Regions from separate parts of the Niabella aquatica genome, predicted to be linked through region 1. Evidence: riboswitches for the same ligand, from Rfam matches in the RefSeq annotation. Region 1 holds a riboswitch; the other holds the start of a gene.

Region 1 (7,698 bases):
AGGAGCGGGCCATTGCCGATATCCAGACAAAATACGATGTTCAGAAAAAAGAAACTACGATCGTGCAACAGCAATTGGATATATCCAGAAAAAAAAACCAGCTGGTTCTATATACCAGCATTACGCTATTTATTTTAATGATCAGCCTGCTTTATTTTATCAGCTTCAGAAAAAAGCAAAAGCTAAAGGCAGAAAAAGCCGTGCAGGATGCTGAAGAGAAAGAAAGGAAACGAATTGCTGCCGATCTGCACGATAATCTTGGCGTACAGGCTAATGCTATCTTATATACCAGCGAACTGCTGAAGCAGGAGGAAAGCGCCAACAATGAGCTTACTGCCAACCTCAATGATACGGCAAAAGACATGCTCTTTTTTTTAAGAGAAACCTTATGGGCTTTAAAAACGACCGACACAACAACTTCGGGACTTTGGATGCGCATCATCAATTTTATAAGCCAGATGCGAAGGAACTACAGGTATATTACCTTTACCACACCGGGAGTGGCTCCAGGATCGCAGACAATCCCTTCTGCGAAAGCGCTGAACATTTTAATGATCGTTCAGGAAGCCGTTAACAATGCCATAAAACATAGCCGCGCTGAAAATATTGAAACGAACTCTACAGTTACGGAAAAGGAATGGATTGTTACTATTCGCGATAACGGGAAAGGATTTATTATACAGGACGTACAGGATAAAGCGGACAGTCATGGAATCTACAATATGAAACAGCGGGCACTGGTTTCTAAAATAATGATAGATATAAAAAGTAATGAAGATGATGGTACTGCAATTACTTTAAACGTTCCGTTCAGTTAATATATATTTCATGCAGTTTACATAAAGAAATTGTTATTATCACCAACACCGGCGAAATTATTAAAACTTTTGAACTACTGTTTGCACGTGAAATGGAATGATTATATGCTAATAGATTATCCAAATGGATTATTGATATAAAGACATTTAAAACCCAGTTTTGCTTAAAAGTTTACTATGATAAAAGTTGCCATTGTTGATGATAAAATCACCAACCGCAGAATCGTTGCCGACAAACTTTCACGGCACCCGGTTTTTGAAATCATGTTCCAGGCTGCGGATGGAGAAAATTTTCTAGAGCAGATGAAGGAACGGAGTGAAGAGCAGCATCCCCATATTGTTTTAATGGATATTGAGATGCCCCATGTAAACGGAATCACAGCTATTGCAACGGCATCGTCACTATACCCGGATATAAAATTTATAGTGCTGACCATTTTTGATGATGAGGATAAAATCTTCAACGCTATAAAAGCGGGCGCCTGCGGTTATTTGCTGAAAGAAGAAAGCGGGCCTGTCATTGCAGACATGCTTACCAATCTCTGGGAAAGCGGCGCGGGCCCCATATCACCCAGCATTGCGTATAAAATATTGCAGATGGTACAGGCACCCCACACAGCTACTCCTGTTTTAAAGAACAGTACCGAAATATTTCATCTTTCAGAAAGAGAGCAACAAATACTGGAAATGCTGAGCCAGGGATTTGAATACAAGGACATCGGCAATAAACTATTCATCAGTGCCAACACCGTGAAAAAGCACTGTATCAATATTTACCAGAAGCTGCACGTAAACAGCCGCGCCCAGGCCTTGAGAATAGCCTATACCAAAGGCCTGATTTAGAGCGCCTATCGCTATATGACATCTTGCTGGCCCATATATCGCCGGACTTTTTCGTTCGAGGATAGTGGGGGCACAATTTCAAAATTTGCGTTCCACAACAAATAAATAGTCTACCTAATTGGTAGAATATTAAAATATACTATATATTCGCAACCAATTTTACAAAGTGCTACAGCAAATACAGTTATATGAGTGAAGTTTCAATAAAAAGCAATAATGGTATAACCAGCGGCAGGTCTTTTCAGGCATTTCTAAAAACCGAGGAACTGGATATTCTGATAGTGGGCGGAAAAACGGATGCATTAGACCAATTGAATGTATTGCTGACTAATGCAACACAGGCTACCATAAAGATAGTAGCAGAAGACATCCGCGAGGATATACGGGTTTTAGAGGCCCAATTCGATAACGTAAGCATCGAAGAGCGCGCCTTCGAAAAAAGGGACATCAAAAATGCCGACCTGGTTATTGTAGCAGAAACGAGCCGGCATATTATCGAAAAGGTCATGAACGAAGCTGCTCATACAGGCTTAACAGACATCCATATTTTACAGGGAGACTACAAAGCCTCTTATCCTGCTCAGGCCGGTAAAACGAATAGCCTTAATGATCATTCAGTACAAGAAAGAGCAAAAAGAAAAATTTCTTATAAAAGGATAGCATCTTATGCCCTGACAGCTTTTGCCTTTATGCTTATTGGTCATATCGTTTTTTCTTTCTGGCCTTTTGATGCCATCAAAGAACAGGTTCTGACGCTTTATAATTCTTTGGGGCAGTCTTTCCTCATTATGCTTGCGGCAGGTTTTGTTGCACAATTGGTAGATGGCGCATTAGGCATGGGCTATGGCGTTACCAGCGCTACCATTTTGTTATCAGCAGGTGTAAATCCTGCCGCCATCAGCGGCAGCATACACACAGCCGAAATGTTTGCAAGCGGCGCATCAGGTTACAGTCATTATAAATTTGGAAATGTAAACAAGAAGCTGTTTAGAATGCTGCTGATACCCGGCGTAATCGGGGCCATTGCCGGGGCCGTGTTATTAGTGTACCTCGGTGAGAAATACAGCGACCTGGTAAGGCCGCTGCTTGCCTGCTACACTTTATTCTTAGGATTAAAAATTTTGTACAGCGCGTTCAAAAAGCAGATAGCAAAAAAGAAATTCAAGCACTACCGGGCATTAGCCGGAGCTGGCGGATTCTTTGATTCCTTTGGCGGGGGCGGATGGGGACCTATTGTAACAACAACCCTTATTACTAAAGGACGCAGCCCCAGGTATGTGATCGGTTCTGTAAGCCTTAGCGAATTTTTTGTAACACTGGCCAGCGCTTTTACTTTTTTTATTTTACTAGGTGTGAGCCACTGGCAAACTATACTAGGGCTGATTTTGGGGGGACTGATAGCAGCACCGCTGGCAGCAAAGCTGGCCGGCAGACTACCCAGGAAAACCGCCTTTATACTGGTTGGTATTTTGGTTATTATTTGGAGCCTGCGCATACTGGTAAAACTTTTATAAAAAAAAATCCTACAAATATTGTAGACTAATAAAATAACGCTATATTTGCGTCAGTTCTTTTCCATCTCTTATCAAGAAAGGCTGAGGGTAATGGCCCAATGAAGCCTTGGCAACCTCTTTATACATTCTGTTATAAAAAAGGTGCCAAATCCATCCCGTACATTTCGGGACAGATAAGTCAGTGTATAGCTTAGGATTATTTTTGTTGAATGATAATGAGCTCATCTGGTTTGTCGGGTGAGCTTTTTCGTTATAAAGCCATGCCGGTTTCCTTTCTGATAAGGTTTGAATAAAATATTTATCACCTTAAAAATTAAAGATCGTCATGAGCAGCATTGTAACACAAACCCTCCACAGTATTCCGTCGGATCCGCTAACAGGAGCTATATCGGTTCCTATTTACCAAACCTCCACTTTTGTACAGGAAGCGCCAGGAGTAAATTCTGGGTATGATTATTCCAGGACCAATAATCCCACACGTGCCACGCTTGAAAAAATTGCAGCCGGGCTCGAAAGTGGCCATACAGCAGCAGCATTCTCAAGTGGGCTGGCAGCTATTGACGCAGTCATAAAATTATTGCAGGCAGGCGATGAGATAGTTGCTGTTGATGATATTTATGGGGGCGCCTTCAGGTTGTTTACACATATCTATGAAAAGTTCGGGATAAAAGTAACTTATACAGATAGTACCAATGCCAATAACGTGCTCGAGGCCATCACATCAAAAACAAAGCTGATCTGGATAGAAACACCCACCAACCCTACTCTCAAAATTTCGGATATTGAAGTCATTGCAAAAATCGCAAAAGCACATGGGTGTTTACTCTGCGTAGACAACACTTTTGCATCGCCCGTATTGCAGCAACCATTACTATTGGGAGCAGACCTGGTAGTACATTCAGCAACCAAGTACTTAGGCGGCCATTGCGACCTGATAGCCGGCCTGGTGATTACTGAAAACGAAGCGCTTGGCAGCAGGATAAAATTTATACAAAATGCCAGTGGTGCTGTACTGTCTCCCTTTGATAGCTGGTTGATTATCCGGGGCATTGAAACGCTGCACTTACGGGTAAAACAGCACTGCGAAAATGCTGCTACGGTTGCCCGGTTTTTAAAAACCCATCCTGCCGTAGATAAAGTGTTTTACCCGGGCCTGCAAGATCATCCCAATCATGAAATCGCAAAAAGGCAATCCAAAGGCTATGGAGGCGTTGTTTCTTTTACATTAAAAGAAGATACGGAGGCCGCAGCCACCTCTTTTGTAACATCCACAAAATATTTTAAACTGGCAGAAAGCCTGGGTGGCGTAAAAAGCCTCCTATGCCACCCTGCAGCAATGACGCATAAGAGCATACCATCCGAAAAACGCCGTGCAGCGGGGGTTTCGGATAGCCTGATCCGTTTATCTGTCGGCCTGGAAGATGCGGCAGACCTTGTTGAAGACCTTAACCAGGCTTTTAATACGGTAGCGGAAAAGTCCGAACAGCGATATGCTGTTTCATAAAATCTGGGAAAAATAAAATATTAGTCTACTTTTTTGATAGACTAATATTTTAAGATTATATTTGCTGAAATTTTACATTTTTACAACATACCAACCAAGGATAATGAAATGCAGCTCTCGTAAAATATCTTCTCTGCGATGTTTTGTTTTTAAAAAGCAATGCAGCGATATACGATGTATCAGTTACTTATAGGCTTCTTATATTCAAATACTGCAATAGGATCTTTCTTTTTTTTATGATTGACAACGATACAAGTTAGCCAATGTTGGCTGATTGATAATTTAATAAAACGGCCGGTTTCCGTTGGAGCGAAAACCGGCCTGGAAAAATAAACGGCTTCCCTGGCAGGAACAGTTTGCAAGGCAAACTGCATGGCCTTATTTATTCATCTTAATACAAACATAGTGAAAAGCTTTGTGAAAAAAGGTTTATGTTTCCTTATTAACATAACGTTTCTAACTGCACTTTATGCTAACGCCCAGGAGCAATGGAAGGGTATTATACTGGACTCTCTCAGCAGGGTTCCGGTGGAAAACGCATCTGTCCGTGTAAAGAATGCAGCTACTGGTGTTACCACTAACAGCAATGGCGAATTTATACTTACCAGCCCGCAAACATTGCCTGCTACGTTTTTGATAAGCAGGGTTGGATACGAGCCGAAAGAGGTAACGGTCACAGAATTACCGGCAGTAATACTACTGGCTCAAACGGAGGCCCAACTGGAAGACGTGGTAGTGGTAGGATATGGTACACAGCGCAGGAAAGACCTTACAGGCTCCATCGCGTCCGTATCAAAAAAAATATTGGAGAATAACCTCTCTCCCACTGTTGATGTGCTGCTGGGTGGTGCCGTGGCCGGGGTAAATGTTACGCAAAGCTCGGGGCAGCCGGGAGCGCCAGCGGTAATAAGAATAAGAGGAGGCAATTCCATTAATGCCAGCAACAACCCCCTGTATGTAATAGACGGCTTTTTATTCTTTAGCGATAATGCGGCTACTAAAACAGGCTTCGGAACTATTGAAGGGGAAATGAACCCTTTATCGCTCCTGAACCCCTCGGACATTGAATCCATTGACGTTCTGAAAGATGTATCTGCCACAGCCATATATGGGTCCAGAGGTTCCAACGGTGTAATAGTTATCACTACTAAAAAGGGAAAAAAAGGCCATAGCTCTATAGACTACCAGTATATACAGGGCCATGCGCAATCCGTAAAAAAATTAGACCTGTTGAATGCAACACAATGGGCTCGCCTGCAAAAAGATTATTTTTTAAACAAGCCGGGCTATAGCGATGAGGAGATAGCCACGCTGGGCAATGGATATAACTGGCAGGACGCCGTATTGCGCACCGCCCTTTCGCAAAACCACTCACTTTCCATTAGTGGTGGCGATGCCAAATCGCGATACTTCTTATCGGGCAACTACCTTAACCAGGATGGTATTGTGCTTAACTCCGGACTTAAACGTTTTGCGGGCAGGGCAAATTATGAGCGGGAAATTCTGGACGGGCTTAAAATAGGCGTAAACGTTACCGGCAGCAAAAGCGCCCAAAGCACCTTAACCACATTCGAGGCAGTAAATTACAACAGCTCTCCCTATTCTGCGGGCATTGCCAATTCGCTTACTTATGCTTTGTATATGCCGCCGGTGGTACCGTTTTATGCCAACGGGGGAGGATACAATTATAATAACCCTTTTGAATATGCCTATTTAAGAGAGGGTAGTAAAACGGCCAACCCTATATCAGACCTTAAAAACAGCACCGCACAAACTATTTATACTTCGCTGCTGGGCAACTTTTTCGCGCAGTATACAACCAAAGGAGGGCTTACCGCAAAAGTTAGTATAGGCGGCAATTTAGCGCATACTACCCAGAACTATTTTTCGCCATCCTACACCGCCATCGGCCTGGAGCCGCACGGCATAGGCGGTATAGGCAATAAGCATTCGCAGATCGTACTGTCTGAATATACATTATCATACGCCAGGAAGATAAACGATGTACATGCGTTCGATATATTGGGCGGCTATACTTTTCAGCGCACCAAAGCCAATTTCAACACGACATTGAGCTCTGATTTTACCAATGAAGCCCTGGGAGTAAACAACCTGCAGGATGGAAAGCCTTATGGTGCCCGCCCTATCTTTAGCGGCCTCACAGAAAGCAATTTACATTCTTTACTGGGCAGGATCAATTACTCCCTGCTGGATCGCTACCACCTTACCGCTAATTTCAGAAGCGATTATTCTACCCGGTTTGCGAAGAATCATAAATGGGGTATTTTCCCTTCCATCGGGCTTTCCTGGAATATTAATGACGAGGCTTTTCTTAAAGGCAAAAGCTATTTCAGCAACTTAAAGCTAAGGGCCAGCGCGGGTAGCGTGGGCAACCAGGAAATAGGCGACTATGAATACCTGCAGCTTTTAGACGCGGTGTATTATGGCGGCGATGTGGCTTACCGTGTGGGCAACAGTGGCAACGAAAACCTGAAATGGGAAACCACCGCCCAGTATAACATTGGCCTGGATGCAGGCATCCTTAAAGGCCGTTTATCATTTACCGCAGACCTGTACCGCAAGAAAACCTCCGACCTGCTAATACGCGTTCCACCAAAACTTGGAGAGGAGAATGAGCAGTTGATCAACGTGGGTGACCTTGCCAATTCTGGTGTTGAGTTTTCGGTAAATAGTATAATAATCAATAACAGCCGGTTACAATGGTCGGTAGCTGCCAACGCTGCTTATAATCAAAATAAAATAACCAGCCTTTATGATAATATTACAGAACGGGTGCTGGGCGTTGAGATTTTAAAAGTGGGAGAACCTTTGGGCTCCTTTTACGGCCAGGTGTTTGAAGGAGTGGTACAAAACGGGGAAGATGTGTCGCGCCTGCCCACAACGCCTTCCTATACTACGCCGCAGCCCGGCGACCCTAAGTTCAGAGATGTAAACAGGGACAATCATATTGGCGCGGACGACCGCGTGGTATTAGGCCACAAGCAGCCCCGTTTTATAT
Region 2 (7,698 bases), 220 kb from region 1:
CTTCGTAGCTGATGCCTGTATCTTCACACATCAGCATTTTGGAATATTGCGTTATTTCGGTTTGGCCGTTCTCTAAAACGAAGATCAGGTCTTTACCCAGTTTCAGCGACTGCTGTACGCTTTGGCTCAGTCTTGCTTTCAGGTCGTCTGTTACCTGCAGGCGATCTACTACCAGTTCTATATCGTGGATCTTATAACGGTCTACCTGCATTTTAGCCGTGATATCTTTTATTTCTCCATCTACACGCACTTTGAGAAAGCCTTTCTTGCGCACGTCTTCGAACAGCTCCCGGTAATGCCCTTTACGGCCACGTACCAACGGTGCCAGTATGTTTATTTTCTGGTTACAGAATCTTTGGAAAATATTTTCAACAATTTCTTCCTCGCTCCATTTTACCATTTTTTTGCCGGTGTTATACGAATAGGCTTCTCCAACGCGTGCAAATAGTAAACGGAAAAAATCGTACACTTCGGTAACGGTGCCCACTGTGGATCGGGGATTTTTGTTGGTGGTTTTTTGCTCTATAGAAATAACCGGCGAAAGGCCAGTGATCTGGTCCACATCGGGCCGTTCCATATCGCCGATGAACTGCCGCGCATACGCCCCGAAGGTTTCCATGTAACGGCGCTGCCCTTCGGAGTAAATAGTATCAAAAGCCAGCGATGATTTACCGCTTCCGCTGATACCTGTGATCACCACCAGCTGATTTTTAGGAATAGATATATCTATATTTTTCAGGTTGTGTACCCTGGCACCTGTTACGGTTATTGTTTGTAAATCTTTCGTTTCCAATTTTTTGATTGCTGTTTTTGAAGATCTGGTCATATAAGTTTAAGATCGGTCTCATTCATAACTAAAATCTAAAATAAAGGTTTAATAGCCTATAAATAAATTTTGGCATAATAATTTCTTTTTATCATCCCGAATCTGAATTTACCGGCGCACCTATATAATCATATATCAGGCCAACCATTTAAACCTCGCCTTACCCGGATAATCCGGCAGGCATAAAAAAACAAACAGATGAAAAAAAATTACTTATTGATGATGGCGCTTTCTGTGTCAATAACTACAGTATCGCTGGCGCAGGTATCTACTGCTCCCGAAGTACCTAAAAATTATAAACCGCAGGCTAAAGAACTGCTCCCTATGCCTGGTGAGCTTACGGATGAAATGATCTTTCCCGTACTGGGCAGATATGAATACACCGATAAAGAAGGAGAAGTTTCGCCGGTAACAGTAACGAGGGATAGTGAAAATAAAGGGGTGATATGGATAAATGGTATGCCGCAGGGCCGCTTTAAGGCAGATCTCAAAGCTTCGCCGGCTACGTATAAAATTCCTGTACAGAAAACATTGCTTAACGATGCAGGGGAAGAGCCGGCAATGCAGGAAGACCATACTGCAACCGCTCACACCGGTGCCCGCTACTCCGGCAAGTCGTTAAAAGAAGGAACTATAATATTCGATTCTGCCAGCAATAAATTATATGTAAATCTTGGCGGCAGGTTTAACGAGGACGATCCTGCTGTTGTTTTTCCTGAAATTGAAGAAACTGACAGTTCAGAAGTAGTTTCGGCAGATGCCGCATATGACAGCTCAGCAGCTATAGCCAAAAATCAAGATAAAAAAAATACGAAAAAACAGGTAGGTGAAAAGGGAACGAATTACATCCTTACCAAAATCGTAGATCTGGCCGCTGCCCCTAAAAGCCGGTAATAAGGCTTGATCCGGGTTAAGAAATAAAAAAAGGTTGCCTTAGAGGCAGCCTTTTTACGTAACGGCCTGTCTATAGTAAAATTCGTTGGCATATATTTTGATAAATGGCTGATGAGTTTGGCTGATTTGAAAGTAAACTGATGTTTATCAGGATATAGTGATTTACTTTGCAGTCATAAATCTTTTAAATTTTTTAAAACAATACTAATGAAAATCGTAAAAACAACATTATTTGCTGCTGCTTTTGCAGGACTTGCGCTAGCTGGCTGCGAAACAGCTACCCGAACACAGAAAGGTGCTGCTATAGGTGTGGGTGGTGGTGCGGCGGTAGGCGCTGTTATTGGTAAAGCCGCCGGTAACGCAGGCCTGGGAGCCATTATTGGTGCGGCAGTAGGAGGCACCGCAGGAGCTATCATTGGTAAAAAAATGGATAAGCAGGCCGAAGAGATCAAACAGGAAGTACCCGGGGCAAAAGTAGAGCGGGTGGAAGAGGGTATTGTAGTAGAATTCAGCAGCGCTGTGCTTTTCGGATTTGATCAGGCAGCTCTTACTCCACAGTCTAAATCCACTTTAAATGACCTGATCACTATATTGAATAAATATCCCGATACAGATGTGGAGATCCAGGGCCATACAGATAATACAGGTACCGAAAAGTATAACCAGGCACTGTCTGAAAGAAGAGCTTCTGTAGTATCTAACTATTTAAGCGACCAGGGTATTGGCTTACAAAGATTAAGCACAGTGGGATATGGTTTAAGAAACCCTAAATACACCAATGATACACCTGAAGGCCGTGCTCAGAACCGTCGCGTTGAGTTCCTGATCACTGCCAATGAAAAAATGAAATCAGATGCCGCAAAAGAAGCCGGCACTAAATAAATTCCGGCTTACCATTAAAGTAAATGATTATGGTATTCGTTTACCTATCTAATTTATTAAAATTTTAAATCTATATTTATGAAAATGAAGAAATTATTGTTTGGTGGGGTGTTATTTGCAGCGTTCAGTTTTGCTGCTGTGGAATCTCATGCGCAGGCTGGTCGCTTCGGTGTTAATGCCGGTGTGAACTTCTCGAATATTACAGGAAAAGATGCTCCTGATGACAATAAGTTAAAAACCGGGTTCCAGGCTGGTATAACCTATGATATTGGCATTGCAGATGATTTTGTAATTCAGCCTGGTTTAAGCTATGTGCAAAACGGGGCTAAATATGAAGGATTGGTAGATTCCAAACTTCACTTGAATTACCTGCAGCTGCCTGTTACCTTTCAATACCAGCCGGAGTTAGGTAATGGTAACCTGTTATTAGGCGTTGGACCTTATGTGGGCATGGGCGTTGGAAAAGTAAAAGGAGACATCGGTAACTTCTCTGGAAAGGGAGACTGGGATGATGCAGGACTTAAGAAATTGGATGCAGGTGGAAAGCTGTTAGCGGGCTACCAGTTAAGCAATGGTTTATCTTTAAACCTGAATGCGAATCTTGGCTTGGTTAAATTGCCGGATACAGATAATCCGAAGACCATTAATAATACCTCTTTTGGGGTTACTATAGGGTATAAATTCTAAAGAAATACTGATCCGTAATGTTAAAAGCCGCTTATTTAAAGCGGCTTTTTCATGTAATATCTTATATTTTAGCCTTATATTAAACTTGATTTTTATGAGGAAAAAAATGATTTTATGCTTAATGCCGGCCATGATACTAATGACTGTTAAGGTTTATTCGCAGGCTCAATGGGGGATACGTGCAGGGGTGAATTTTACAAATGTAAGTTTTACAAAAAGCAACCAGAATGTTGCACCAAAAATAAAAGCGGGGTTTCATGTGGGTGGAAATGTTGATATACCGATAACAGATAAGATTTATATTCAACCAGCTTTGCTCTTCAGTTCTAAGGGCTACAAGGATGCTGAGGCGGTTAAATTAAATGCAACCGCCTATTATTTGGAGTTGCCGTTAAATTTTGTTTATAAGCTTCAGCTCGGTGAAGGAATCATTTTATTGGGCGCCGGGCCTTACCTGGGTTATGGGCTAGGAGGAAGATGGAGTACACCGCCCAATGAAAATAACTGGCCTAATATCCAGCCGGAGTGGAACGGAAATTTACAATTTACTGATGCTGCTGCAACTGATAATTATTACCGGATTTCACCCGGTGCGAAGTTTACCTATGGGAAGCCATTAGATTTTGGAGCAAACGTTCTTACAGGATATGAGTTTGCTAAAAAACTATCGTTTCAGTTAAACGGGCAATTAGGATTAATAAATATTGCCCCAAAAGTTGACGATAACAAAACCGGGGATATATTAAAAAATATCGGCTTTGGAATTTCTTTTGGGTACAAATTCTAAAAAGTATTACAGCTATCTTGCAGTACAAGTTCTGAAACAATTGGAATGAAAATATGTTATTTTGGTAATACTTTTTTATTTGACGGCACTGTTATATATTTGCGTTTCGCCAATAACAGGCAAGGTTCTTTAAAATACTTATCAAGAAAGGCAGAGGGTATGGGCCCTGTGAAGCCTTGGCAACCTGTTCTCTTAACATTGGAACAAGGTGCCAATTCCTACTACGTTTGTAAACGTAGAAAGATAAGCCGGAAGTTTCAGTTTAATAAATATATTAAAAATAAATGCGAAGCCCTCCTGCTTACAGGGGGGCTTTTTTGTATATGCCTGGTACGTATTCGGGAGCTAGTAGAATCATCTTATACGAATTTGAAATAACAGGAAGTGAGAAAATTTTAGAGAAATGTTACAACTGCAATATCATACAACCCCTGCTGGTACTGTACTTACAACGTATGGTAACAGGCATTGTATGCCTTTCGGGGCATAATATATTTTCTACCGGCTTTATCAGCCTTTTTGGTACTTTAACGGTTAACATACTTATTATTTAATGATTAAATTTTTTATTTTATGAGCAACGCGTTACATTTTGATACGCTTCAGGTACACGCCGGTCAGCAACCGGATCCAACAACGGGCAGCCGTGCTGTGCCTCTTTACCAAACCACTTCTTACCAGTTTAAAGATGCAGCACAAGCAGCGAATCTTTTTGGCCTGCGGGAGTTCGGCAATATTTATACCCGCATTATGAATCCTACCACCGATGTATTTGAGCAACGCATAGCCGCTCTGGAAGGCGGGGTAGCAGGACTGGCTACTTCTTCCGGACAGGCAGCTCAGTTCCTTACTATTGCTAATATGTTGCAGGCGGGAGAAAATTTTGTTACTTCTCCTTACCTGTATGGAGGTACCTATAATCAATTCAAAGTTGCCTTTAAGCGCCTTGGTATAGAAGTGCGTTTTGCAGAAGATGATAACCCCGAGCATTTCAAAAAACTCATTGATGAAAAAACGAAAGCCATCTATATTGAAACGTTGGGTAATCCCAAACTGAATGTCCCGGATTTTGAAAAAATTGCTGCACTGGCAAAAGAAGTGGATTTACCGTTAATAGTGGATAACACTTTTGGAGCTGGCGGCTATTTATTCCAGCCTATTAAACATGGCGCCAACGTGGTAGTGCATTCGGCAACTAAATGGATCGGCGGACACGGTACCAGCGTTGGCGGTATTATCATTGACGGGGGTAATTATAATTGGGGCAACGGGAAATTTCCCCAGTTTACCGAACCTTCTGAAGGATATCACGGGCTGAAATTCTGGGAAGTATTTGGTGAAGGGAATCCTTTGGGCCTGCCTAATATTGCTTTTGCAATACGGGCGCGTGTGGAAGGATTGAGGGATCTGGGACCTGCTATCAGCCCGTTCAATTCTTTCCTGTTGCTGCAGGGTGTGGAAACCCTTTCATTAAGGGTACAGCGTACTGTAGATAATACCCTGGCGCTGGCACAATGGCTGGAAGAGCATAAGAACGTAGACTTTGTATGGTATCCTGGCCTGGAAAGCAGCGAATACCACCAGCTGGCGAAAAAATATTTCACTAATGGTTTTGGAGGCGTATTACAGTTTGGTATAAAAGGAGGACTGGAAAACGGGCGGAAGTTCATCAATTCGTTAAAACTGGTAAGCCACCTGGCAAACGTGGGTGATGCCAAAACACTGGCCATACATCCCGCATCTACCACGCACGAGCAATTAACGGAAGAAGAAAGAAAGAATGCAGGTGTTTTAGATAACCTGATCCGCATAAGCGTAGGTATTGAATATATAGAGGATATAAAGGCCGATTTTGAGCAGGCTTTTGCAGCAGTTTTTGCGTAAAATAAAATCAAAACTGTTCCGGTCGTTACTCTGTACCGGAACAGTTTTTTATGAATATGAATCAAGAGGTTTTTAGATATACTGCGCCATTTACTTTAGAGAGCGGAGCGGTTTTGCATCATCTGCACCTGGCATATACAACTTATGGAACGCTCAATGAGGCCGGGGATAATGTGGTTTGGATATTTCATGCGCTTACGGCCAATAGTTGTCCACATGAGTGGTGGCCCGAAATGATAGGAGCCGGGAAAGTATTTGATCCAGGAAAGCATTTTATCATTTGTGTAAATATGCCCGGCAGCTGTTACGGAAGCATCAGCCCTTTGGATGTGAATCCTAAAACGGGTAATTCATATTATCACGATTTTCCTTTTTTTACAATAAGGGATATGGTGCATGCCTATCGTTTGTTACAGGCAGACCTGGGTATAACCAAGATAAAGATTGGTATTGGCGGCAGTACCGGAGGCCAGCAACTGATGGAGTGGGCGGTACAGGCCCCTGAGCTATTTGAATATATTTTCCCCATAGCTACCAATGCCATGCATTCGCCCTGGGGCAAGGCTTTCAATGCTTCTCAAAGGTTTGCGATAGAGGCAGACGCTACCTGGCTCAATAAAACCGTTGATGCAGGACGTAGAGGACTGGAAGTGGCAAGAAGCATAGCACTGCTTTCATACAGAACAGATATGGCATATAATAAAACCCAGTCTGAAGCTACCGACGATCTTATTGAAGGGTTTAAAAGTGAAAGCTACCAACGGTACCAGGGTTCAAAGCTATCGGCAAGGTTTAATGCGTTTAGCTATTATGTGCTTACCAAAAGCATGGATTCGCATAATCTTGGAAGAGGTAGAGGAGGAGTGGTTCAGGCATTAAATACTATTAAGGCTAAAACCCTTGCTTTAAGCATGGAAGGCGATATTTTATTTCCGCCTTATGAGCAGGAGTTTATAGCAGGGAATATTCCTGATGCACATGTAAAGCTGATCTTGTCGAATTATGGACACGATGGCTTTTTATTGGAGTTTGAACAATTAACGGAAGCAATCAAAAATTTCCTGGGTCGGTAAAGGAAGCAGTGAGAATAGTAAATAATAAAATAGTGCGTCAGGTTATAACTGCTACTTGCTATTGATGACCAGTCATTGATTAAAAATGAATCATTAACAATTCGTAATAAAATGAGCAAGCATAGAAAATTAGTAATAGGTATGTTCGGGTTTGGTGTAGTAGGAGAAGGACTTTACAAAGTGCTGGAGCAGACGCCGTCATTAAATGCTACTATCAGGAGGGTGTGTATCAAGCATCCCTCGAAAAAGAGGAATGCGCCTGAATTTTTATTTACTACAGATAAAAATGAATTACTGGAGGATAAAGAGATTAATGTAATTGTAGAGGTGATTGATGATTCTGAGGCAGCATTTGATATTGTAAGAACAGCCCTGGAGCATGGAAAAGAAGTAGTAAGCTCCAGCAAAAAAATGATAGCCGAGCATTTGCAGGAGCTTTTAGACCTGCAGCAAAAAACGGGTCGCTCGTTTTTGTATGAGTCTTCTGCCTGTGCCTCTATACCCGCTATCAGGAACCTGGAAGAATATTATGATAATGACCTGCTGCACAGTATCAGGGCTATTGTAAACGGCAGTACGAATTTTATCTTAACAAAGATGTTTGACGATCATCTTAACTTTAGGGAGGCTTTATTGCTGGCACAGCAGTTAGGCTTTGCAGAAAG

Evidence for each region. A riboswitch is a leader RNA that binds a small molecule or an ion and turns the genes downstream of it on or off. The one in region 1 is predicted to bind S-adenosylmethionine.
Region 2: another riboswitch for S-adenosylmethionine. It lies ahead of ACYVBM_RS21785 (O-acetylhomoserine aminocarboxypropyltransferase/cysteine synthase family protein); the one in region 1 lies ahead of ACYVBM_RS20800 (trans-sulfuration enzyme family protein).

What each region holds. Positions count from the first base shown of each region.
Region 1 is NZ_BAAGYM010000038.1:261,947-269,644, reverse strand. It holds gene ACYVBM_RS20815 (tetratricopeptide repeat-containing sensor histidine kinase) at 1-818, shown strand, start outside; gene ACYVBM_RS20810 (response regulator transcription factor) at 996-1,661, shown strand; gene ACYVBM_RS20805 (sulfite exporter TauE/SafE family protein) at 1,850-3,175, shown strand; SAM riboswitch class I at 3,241-3,355, shown strand; gene ACYVBM_RS20800 (trans-sulfuration enzyme family protein) at 3,501-4,679, shown strand; gene ACYVBM_RS20795 (SusC/RagA family TonB-linked outer membrane protein) at 5,097-7,698, shown strand, end outside.
Region 2 is NZ_BAAGYM010000038.1:477,225-484,922, forward strand. It holds gene uvrA (excinuclease ABC subunit UvrA) at 1-826, opposite strand, end outside; gene ACYVBM_RS21765 (hypothetical protein) at 1,025-1,720, shown strand; gene ACYVBM_RS21770 (OmpA family protein) at 1,928-2,602, shown strand; gene ACYVBM_RS21775 (porin family protein) at 2,681-3,289, shown strand; gene ACYVBM_RS21780 (porin family protein) at 3,384-4,076, shown strand; SAM riboswitch class I at 4,212-4,326, shown strand; gene ACYVBM_RS21785 (O-acetylhomoserine aminocarboxypropyltransferase/cysteine synthase family protein) at 4,650-5,960, shown strand; gene ACYVBM_RS21790 (homoserine O-acetyltransferase family protein) at 6,011-7,033, shown strand; gene ACYVBM_RS21795 (homoserine dehydrogenase) at 7,145-7,698, shown strand, end outside.